Regions from separate parts of the Janthinobacterium sp. Ant5-2-1 genome, predicted to be linked through region 2. Evidence: predicted binding sites of a transcription regulator. Region 2 holds the regulator's gene; each other region holds the start of a gene.
What was found. Region 2 encodes FNR, which switches genes on or off when oxygen is low (the NO sensors DNR and NnrR bind a similar motif). Its sites were predicted from a motif close to TTGATNNNNATCAA; they were not measured.
Positions count from the first base shown of each region.

Region 1: a site for FNR is predicted at 1,790-1,803, ahead of cydD (thiol reductant ABC exporter subunit CydD). Genes of this name have one in related genera too.
Region 3: a site for FNR is predicted at 1,701-1,714, ahead of paaA (1,2-phenylacetyl-CoA epoxidase subunit PaaA). Genes of this name have one in related genera too.

Region 1 is NZ_LNCE01000072.1:17,294-20,567, reverse strand. It holds gene ASN89_RS22230 (amino acid ABC transporter ATP-binding/permease protein) at 1-39, opposite strand, end outside; gene cydD (thiol reductant ABC exporter subunit CydD) at 36-1,724, opposite strand; gene ASN89_RS22220 (GbsR/MarR family transcriptional regulator) at 1,864-2,415, shown strand; gene ASN89_RS29565 (PEP-CTERM sorting domain-containing protein) at 2,723-3,274, shown strand, end outside.
Region 2 is NZ_LNCE01000049.1:29,203-32,476, forward strand. It holds gene ccoG (cytochrome c oxidase accessory protein CcoG) at 1-792, shown strand, start outside; gene ASN89_RS16730 (FixH family protein) at 846-1,370, shown strand; gene fnr (fumarate/nitrate reduction transcriptional regulator Fnr) at 1,374-2,132, opposite strand; gene ASN89_RS16740 (response regulator) at 2,371-3,274, shown strand, end outside.
Region 3 is NZ_LNCE01000010.1:61,560-64,833, reverse strand. It holds gene paaC (1,2-phenylacetyl-CoA epoxidase subunit PaaC) at 1-300, opposite strand, end outside; gene paaB (1,2-phenylacetyl-CoA epoxidase subunit PaaB) at 315-599, opposite strand; gene paaA (1,2-phenylacetyl-CoA epoxidase subunit PaaA) at 628-1,617, opposite strand; gene paaX (phenylacetic acid degradation operon negative regulatory protein PaaX) at 1,884-2,813, shown strand; gene ASN89_RS03015 (hypothetical protein) at 2,924-3,178, opposite strand.

The DNA.
Region 1 (3,274 bases), on a different contig from region 2:
TTGGCGCAGGACGGGGTTCAATATGATGGAGTTTTTCATGCGCGCAACTCCTCTGCCTGCGCCGGTGCAGCGACCTGCACCGTGCGCTGCAGGCGGCCAGCCAGCACGGGGTCGTGCGTGGCGACGATCATCGTCTTGCCTTGCGCCAGTGCCAGCAGGGCGTCCGTCACGCGCGCCGCCGTTTCGCTGTCCAGGTGGGCCGTCGGTTCATCGACCAGCAGCAAATCCGCATGCGGATGCAGGGCCACGCGGGCCAGGGCCAGGCGCACGGCTTCGCCGCCGGACAAGCCCTGGCCGCCATCGCTGAGCATGATGGCCGGCTGCGCCTGCGCCACCTTGGCCAGGTCGGCCAGGTGCAGCGCCTGCGTCACCTGCGCGGCGTTCGCCCCCACGCGGCCCAGGGTCATGTTCTGGCTGACGGACGCGGCAAACACGTGCGGACGCTGGCCCATCCAGGCCATGCGCTGGCGCAAGGTATTGACGGTGCTGTCGGTCAGGCGCACGCCGCCGATGCGGATGTCGCCGCCGCTGGCGGGCAGCAAGCCGGCCAGCAGGGACAGCAAGGTGGTCTTGCCGGCGCCGCTGGCGCCCAGCAGGGCCACGTGCTCGCCCGCGCCCACCTTCAGGTCGAAGCCGTCGAACACGGGCGCTTCGCCGGGATGGGCAAAGCGCAATTGCCGGAGTTCCACGGCGGGCGCCGCCGCCACGGCCATGGCGGCGGCGGAAACGGCCGCCACTTCCACACCAAAGCCAGGCAAAGGCACGCCATCGGCAGCCAGGTCGTGCAAACCGGCCAGGCCCGCTTCGCCGGCAGCCTTGTCGTGCCAGACGGCGGCCAGTTCGCGCAGCGGCTCGAAGAAGGCGGGCGCCAGCAGCAGGATGAACAAGCCCTGCCCCAGGCTCAGTTCGCGGCCCCAGGTGCCGAAATTGATGCTGCCCAGCAGCGAGAAACCAATGAAGGCCGCCACCATGGCCACGCCCAGCGCGGAAAACAGTTCCAGCACGGCGGACGACAAAAAGGCGATGCGCAGCACCACCATCGTGCGCCGGCGCACGGATTGCGAGGAGGCATCGAGCCGTTCGGCCGTGGCGTCGACGGCGTCGAGCGCGCGCAAGGTAGCCAGGCCGCGCAGGCGGTCCAGCAGAAAGGCGTTCATGCTGCCCATTTCCACCATCTGCGCGCGGCTGGCCGCCTGCGCGCCCATGCCGACGAGGGCCATGAAGACGGGAATCAGGGGCGCGGCGATGAGCAGGATCAAGGCCGCGATCCACGACAGCGGCGCCACCACGGCGAGGATCACGAGCGGCACGAGCATGACTTTCCAGCGCGCGGGCTTGTAGCGCACCAGGTACGGCACGATGGCTTCGGCCTGCTCGGCGATGACGCTGGCCGCCTGGCCCGACTGGGCGCGCTGGCGGTCCAGCGGCGAACGGCGCGCCAGCGCTTGCGCCACCTGCGCGCGCAAGGTGGACAGGTGCGCGCGCGCCGCCGCATACATGCGCCGCGCGCCCCACGCTTCGCAAGCGGCGCGCAGCACGCCCAGCAACAGCACGCCAGCGGCCGGCAACAGGGCCGCGCGCCAGCCGGCGCCATCGAGCATGGCTTGCACGGCCCAGGCCAGCAAGGCCGCTTGTGGCAGCCACAACAAGGCGGCGCCCCCTTGCGCCAGGCTGGCGGCGCGGGGAAGAATAAAGCGGGGCAAGGACAAGGGCGTGGTCGGCATCTTCTATACTTCTTGAGTTTTCAGAATTTTCTGTAAATTCGATATTTTGTATAATACTGCGAAACATGACATATATCAATTGACCCCACCAGTATGGCGTGAAAAAATTCAGATAATTATGAAAACTCAACATATCCAAATGACGCCGCTGATCCAGACCTTCGTCAGCCATTTCGGCGAGATGGGCAGCCGCTGGGGCTTTAACCGTACGGTGGGGCAAGTGTACGCCTTGTTATTTGTCGCGGAGCATCCTTTGCACGCGGATGAAATCGCGGAGCACCTGAGTTTTTCGCGCTCGAACGTGAGCATCGGCTTGAAGGAATTGCAGGGCTGGGGCTTGATACGCCAGTCGCGCATCCCCGGCGACCGGCGCGAGTATTTCTCCTCGCTGGGCGACGTATGGCAAATCTTCCGCGTCGTGGCGGCCGAACGTCGCCGCCGTGAAGTGGCGCCTACCCTGACGGTGCTGCGCGAATCGCTGCTGGCGCCGGCCACGGAACCCGTGGATCAATATGCGCAGGAGCGCATGCGTGAAATGTATGAACTGGTTGACCTGGCCAACACCTGGTTCGACGATTTGCAGCGCCTGTCGCCCGAGTCGATGGCGCAACTGATGAAAATGGGCGCCAAGGTACAGAAACTGCTCAACGCCAAGGATCGCCTGTTTGGCGTCAGCAACAACAGCGACTGAAGCACCCGCCGCCGCCCCTCTCCCCGAAGCCAAGACACCGCCAGCACAAGCTGGCGCGCCTTGTCACGCCATTTCTTGACCTCATGTTGGCTATCGCTAGCACAGCCATGCATAGCCGTATGCGATGTTGTCAACCAAACCAATAGAATTATTAAAATTGTATTAATTTATATCAAGAGTAAGCTTTCATTTGCGTACTTGCTACGCGCAGGAAATAACTAAAAACGGGCAATGGGATGACTCCCCCGGCAAGCAGGGACGCGTCCCAACACGATGAAGCGACTGTCTCAAGCACAAGGGGATTTTCATGAAAAGCGTAAAGAGCATTGCCATCAAGGCATCCATGCTGGCCGCAATGGCCGTACTGGCAAGTGCGGCGCAAGCCGCCACCTGGGTCGATGTCGGGCCGGCCAGCGGTTTCGTCATCGCCGGCAGCACCGTCACCTATTCGCCATCGCCGGCACTGCAGGTGAAATATTATGACGATAATCTCGTGCCACAGAGCCCCTCGGACATCCAGGGTTATATCAATGGCGTGTTCGGCACCAGCCTGGGCGCCGCCGTCTCGTATTGCGACAACGCCACCTCGGGCTGCACTGCCGGCACCACGGCAGGCTTGAGCGGCGGCGTCAACTCCTATACGAGCGCGGCCGCCTATGACTTCCTGGCCATCCACTTCGGTCAGGGCGAACTGGTATTCCACTGGGCAGCTCCAGTGGCTGCCGGCACCACCTTCACGGTGGAAGGCCTGCCCAAGGGTCTGAGCAATTACCGGGCTTTCATTTCCGCCGTGCCGGAACCTGAAACCTACGCCATGCTGCTCGCCGGGCTGGGCCTGCTGGGCTTCCTGGCACGCCGC
Region 2 (3,274 bases):
AACGCGGGCTGGCTGCGCGAGCAGGTGTGCAAATACATGTGCCCCTACGCGCGCTTCCAGAGCGCCATGTTCGACCAGGACACCCTGATCATCACCTACGATGCCAAGCGCGGCGAACCACGCGGCGCCATGAGCAAGAAGGCCGGCAACAACGACAAGCTGGGCGATTGCATCGATTGCACCCTGTGCGTGCAGGTGTGTCCGACCGGCATCGATATCCGCAACGGCCTGCAGTATGAATGCATCGGCTGCGCCGCCTGCGTCGATGCCTGCAACAGCGTGATGGACAAGGTCGAGCGGCCGCGTGGCCTGATACGCTACAGCACCGACCATGCGATGGAAAACAACTTCAATTCGAAGCAGATACGCCAGCGCGCCATGCGTCCGCGCGTCCTGATCTACACTTCCATCCTGGCCCTGATCATCATCGCCGTATGTACCTCGCTGGCCCTGCGCACGCCCCTGAAAATGGACGTGATCCGCGACCGCGGTTCGATGGGGCGCGAAGTGGAAGACGGCATGATCGAAAACGTCTACCGCCTGCAGATCATGAACACGTCCGAGCAAAGCCAGCATTTCAAGATCAGCGCTACCGGCTTGCCGGGCCTGACCTTGCTGACGCGCGAAGAAGTGACCTTGCAACCGACGGAAACGCTGGGCTGGCCGATCCGCCTGCGCGTGCCGCACGGCGTGGGCGAAAAGGGCTCGAACAAGATTGCGATCGAATTGCAATCGCTGGACGACCCGTCGCTGCATGTGCGTGAAAGCGCGGTCTTCATCGTGCCGCGTTAATGCAGGAAGGTCGGTCCCCGCACGGGGACTGGCCGTTTAAAAGGAGAAATACCATGTCCGACAGTCTGAAACTGCAGCCTCGCGTTGCACCGTGGTACAAGCATCGCTGGCCATGGCTGCTGATGATCGGTCCCGGCCTGTCCGTGGTCGTCGGCAGCTTCATGGGCTATATCGCGTTTACGCAGCCCGACGCGCTGGTGGTGGGCGATTATTACAAGCAGGGCAAGGCCATCAACCAGGATTTGAAGCGCGACACGATCGCCAGCGACCTGGCCATGGATACGAGCCTGGCATACGACGTGGCGTCAGCGCGCCTGACCGGTTCCGTGCACAGCTTCGGCAAGGCCTATCAGGCTCCTTTGCAGCTGCACCTGGCGCATGCGACCTTGCCGGAAAAAGATATCAAGCTGCTGGTGCAACCCGATGCGGCCGGCAATTTCTCGGTCGCGCTGCCGATGCTCGAGCGCAGCCGCTGGCAAGTGCTGGTGGAAAACGACAAGCGCGAGTGGCGCCTGTCCGGCATCTGGACCTGGCCCGTGCAACGCAGCATCGCGCTGCATGCCGACGAAGAACTGTAAGCCTTATTTACAGACGTCCGTGCCTGCCGTAATGGCTTTTAACTTGGCCGGCTGCAAGATCTCGATCTCGCGGTTCGAGACGCGCAGCCAGCCCTCCTTCTTGAATTTGGACAATAAACGGCTGACGCTTTCGATGGTCAGGCCCAGGTAGTTGCCGATTTCCTCGCGCGACATGCGCAACTGGAAATTGCTGCCCGAATAGCCGCGCGCTTCATAGCGCGACGCCAGGTTGACGATGAAGGCGGCAAAGCGCTGCGTCGCCTGCATATTGCCCAGCAACAGCATCACGCTTTGCTCGCGCGTGATTTCCTGGCTCATCATGCGGTGAAAATGACGCAGCAGGGTCGGCATATTGCCCAGCAATTGTTCCAGGCTGGAAAACGGGATTTCACACACTTCGCTGTCTTCCAGCGCCACCGCATTACAGTGGTGGCGGTCGGCGCTGATGGCGTCCATGCCCAGCAGTTCGCCGGCCATCTGGAAACCCGTCACCTGCTCTTCGCCACCGGGATTGATCTGGTACGTCTTGAAGTGCCCCAGACGGATCGCGTACAGGTTCTGGAACGAGTCGCCGATGCGGAACAGCGAGGCGCCGCGCACGACCTTGCGGCGGCGGCCGATGATCTGGTCCAGCCTGTCCATGTCGCCCATATCGAGGCCCATCGGCAGGCACAATTGATGCATGCTGCAGGTCGAGCATCGCGCACGCAACGCTTCCACGTTCACTGTGGGCAAGGTTGGAGTGAGGAGCGCTTCAGTCATGTCAGTACCTTTTAGAAAATGCAACAACAAGTTTACTGCATAAGGGTTGCCGTGTGCCAATTTCACCGCAATTTCGGCGAATAAACGACGTCCAGCCTTTAATTATATGGCAACATCGTCAAAAGCCCATGCGGGAAGGGCCATTTGCGCGGCGGCGCTTGCCAAGCTGGGGTATTGATAGGAAAATTCCTGACAGCATTATCTGCCGCCTGTGCCGCCCGGTACTGAAAAGGAAATCATGAAGCCTCTCGGCATCAAAGCAAAAGTCGCGCTGGCCACCAGCCTGACCTCGATCGCCATGATCGCGCTGGTCACCATGATCCAGGTGCAGCACATGCGCGACGACTTCACGCGAGTACTGCTGAGCCAGCAGTCATCCCTGATCAGCCGCACTGCTGCCGAGCTCGACGACAAGCTGGGCATGCTGCTGCAGATCGTCACCCTGACGGCCAGGCAGCAGCCGCCGGAATTGATCGCCCAGCCCGCCCAGTTGCGCGAATACTATTCGCGCCGCTCGATGCTGGTGCTGTTCGACGACGTGCTGGTGCTCGACGCGCAGGGCGCCGTCGTGGCCGACATGCCGGAAGTGGCGGGACGCGCCGGCATCAACGTTGCCGAACGCGAGTATTTCCAAACCGTCCTGCGCACGCGCCAGCCCATGATCACCGAACCGATGCTCGGCAAATCGAGCGGCATGCCCATCGTGCAGATGGTGGCGCCCGTGCTGGCCGCCGATGGCCAGGTGGCCGGCGTGGTGATCGGCGTGCTGCGCCTGTACAAGGACAACCTGCTGGGGCGCCTGCGCTCGGAAAAGATCGGCAAGAGCGGCTATTACTTCATCCTCACGCGCGGCGCCGTGCCGCGCTACGTGCTGCACCCCGATACCAGCCGCTTGCTGCAGCCGCGTCAGCCGAACGCCAACCTGACGACCACCCAGTTGCTGAAGGAAGATGGCGAAGGCAGCATGGTCAGCACCAACAGCCGCGGCATCACGGCCGTCAACAGCTTCAAGCGCCTGAAATCGGTGAACTGGCTGCTGGCCACCTCGCTGCCCGTGGCTGACGCCTTCGAGCCGTTCGATGGCGTGCTGTACCGGCTGGTGCTGTGGAGCATCCTCGCTTCGCTGCTGGCCGCAGCCGTGC
Region 3 (3,274 bases), on a different contig from region 2:
GAAGAACTGGCGCATCATGGTGTCGGCGTAATTGCCGTTCGGCTGTTCGACCAGCAGGCAGTTCTTGAAGTCGTGGGCGTCGCGTAAAAAGGCGATGTCGTCCTCGTCGCGGCCCGCGTTTTCCAGCTCGGCCGCATAGCTGAACCACAAGCGCGTCTGGCCCAGCAAGTCCAGCGCCACGTTGGTCAGCGCCATGTCTTCTTCCAGCGCCGGCCCCTTGCCGCACAGCTGCGACAGCTGCTGGCTGAGAATCAGGGCATTGTCGCCCAGGCGCAAGAGGTAATTGACCTTGTCATCCATTGCAGGCGCTCCCATCACAGGTTCTTGACTTCTTCCGGCATCGGGAAGAAGGTGGGATGGCGGTACACCTTGCTGTTCGACGGTTCGAACAGGGCGCCCTTGTCGCCGGGGCTGCTGGCGACGATATCGGCCGCGCGCACCACCCAGATGCTCACGCCTTCATTGCGGCGCGTGTAGACGTCGCGCGCGTGGTTGACCGCCATGGTGGCGTCGGAGGCGTGCAGGCTGCCCACATGCTTGTGCGCCAGGCCGTGCTGGCTGCGGATGAAAACTTCCCACAATGGCCATTCTTTGCTCATGTTGCTATCCCCTATCTGTCTTGTGTATTTACGCTGCCGCTTTGTTAGCAGCTTGCTTGTCTGCATACGCGACCAAGGCATCGCGGAACCATGCGCCGTCTTCATACGCTTTGACGCGCGTTTGCAGGCGTTCGCGGTTGCACGGGCCATTGCCCTTCAGGACATTGTTGAACTCGGACCAGTCGATCTCGCCGAATTCATAGTGGCCCGTTTCCGCATTGAACTTCAGGTCGGGATCGGGTACGGTCAGGCCCAGGTATTCGATCTGCGGCACGGTCTGGTCGACCATGCGCTGGCGCAATTCATCGTTCGAGAACAGCTTGATGCGCCATTGCGCCGATTGGGCGCTGTTGACGGAGGCGGCGTCGGACGGGCCGAACATCATCAAGGAAGGCCACCACCAGCGGTTCAAGGCATCTTGCGCCATGGCTTTTTGCGCGGGCGTGCCCTTGCACAGCGACATCATGATGTCGTAGCCCTGGCGCGCATGGAACGACTCTTCCTTGCACACGCGAATCATGGCGCGCGCATACGGCCCATACGAGCAGCGGCACAGGGGAATCTGGTTGATGATGGCGGAACCGTCGACGAGCCAGCCGATGGCGCCCATGTCGGCCCACGACAGGGTGGGATAGTTGAAGATGCTGGAATACTTGGCTTTGCCCGAGTGCAAGGCAGCCAGCAAGTCGTCGCGCGACACGCCCAGGGTTTCTGCGGCGCTATACAGGTACAGGCCGTGGCCTGCTTCGTCCTGGATCTTCGCCAGCAGGATGGATTTGCGTTTCAGGGTCGGTGCGCGCGTGACCCAGTTACCTTCGGGCAATTGGCCGACGATTTCCGAGTGCGCGTGCTGCGAAATCTGGCGAATCAGGGTCTTGCGGTAGGCATCCGGCATCCAGTCCTTGGCCTCGATCTTGATGCCTTCGTCGATGCGCGCCTGGAAAGCGCGCTCTTCCTGGCCCATATCGTCGAGGGAACGGACGTTCTTGAGGCCGGTTTCAACCATTTGTGCGTACATGATGTGTCTCCCATGTCTTGATGTTGCGCAGCAGCGCAGCGCGATGAAGCAATAATACGATACAAAAAACGATTTGCATACACTTGATATGAATCATTTTAAAAAATCGTATCTTGTGCCGCTTTTTTGTGCGTATGATATTGCTTATGAGAAAACACCATGAGGCGCCACCAGCGCTTCCGGCAAATTATTGCCGCGCTACCCGCGCAGCCAAGTAAACTGCTGCTTTTATTGATTCGACCGCAACACGGCCAGACCGGAACCACATGAAGAACACCCGTTGCACGGCATGGATAGCCGATTTCCTGGAAAGCGACCCACCGCGCTCGAAGTCCCTGGTGATGACCATCTTTGGCGACGCTATCGTGCCGCGCGGCGGCGCCATCTGGCTGGGCAGCCTGATCGAACTGCTGGCGCCATTCGGCGTCAATGACCGGCTATTGCGCACCAGCGTGTTCCGCCTGGCGCAGGAAGGCTGGCTCAGCTCGCAGCGCGATGGCCGCCGCAGCGCCTATACGATACGCCCGGAGGCGCTGGCCCGCTTCGAACGCGCCTACCGCCGCATCTATGCGCCGCTGGTTGTGCATTGGGATGGCAGCTGGACCCTGGTGATCGGGCCGGCCGGCAGCATCGGCGCGGCCGAGCGGGGGGCGCTGCGCAAGGAATTATTATGGGCCGGCTATGGCTTGATCTCTCCCGGCATCTTTGGCCACCCGGCCAGCAATGCGGAAGCGCTGGAAGATATCCTCGTGCGCAACGAGGTGCAGGGCAAGCTGTACGTCTGCCACACCACGGAATTGCCGGGCGTGAGCACGCGCCCCCTGCGCGACATGGTGGGCGACTGCTGGGACTTGTCGGAAGTGATGGCCGGCTACGAAAAATTCATCGCCAGCTTCCAGCCCCTGCTGACCCTGCTGCAGGAAGAACCCGTGTTCGACGCGGAGCAGGCATTCGTCATTCGCTCGCTGCTGACGCACGCCTACCGCCGCGTGCAATTGCACGACCCGCAACTGCCCGTCGAACTGCTGCCCGAACCGTGGCCCGGCACGCAAGCCTATGCGCTGGCGCGTGACCTGTATCGCATCACGTATGCTGCGGCCGAGGAACATATCCTGGCGACATTGCGGCGCGAGGATGCGCAGGCGCCGGATGTCGAGCCGTGGTTCTACGAACGTTTCGGCGGCCTGAACACCTGACAAAACGTCCATGGCGGCGTTGCAGGGCCTGGGCGTACGTTCGTACTGCCTGCGACCCTGCGCCTTGCCCTGAACATTTTTCAGGCGTTCAGGAATAAGTCACTGCCTGCTCACTGCTTTACCACCACCTGTTTCGCGCCCGCCAATAAATCCTGCCCCAGCTTTTCCAGCGCGTTGGCCTGCACCAGCATGGTGTCGAGGATGGCGACGTTGAAGGTGAATTCGGCCGGCGTGGTATAGCCGGGGAAACGCAGGATGCGCAGCAATTCCTGCAAGGTCGTGCCCTTGCCCAGGTGCGCCAGGGCGTCGCTGAGGGCGCTGACTTTCTTTTCCAGCTCGCGTATGTGGTTGCCGTTATCGTCCATGATGCTCTCCCGTGTTGGAACTTCCACGTTAGCAAAGCACGTCCGTCGTCGTTTGCGCCAGCACAAAGGCGCGGCTAAAACGGGTATCATCGCGCC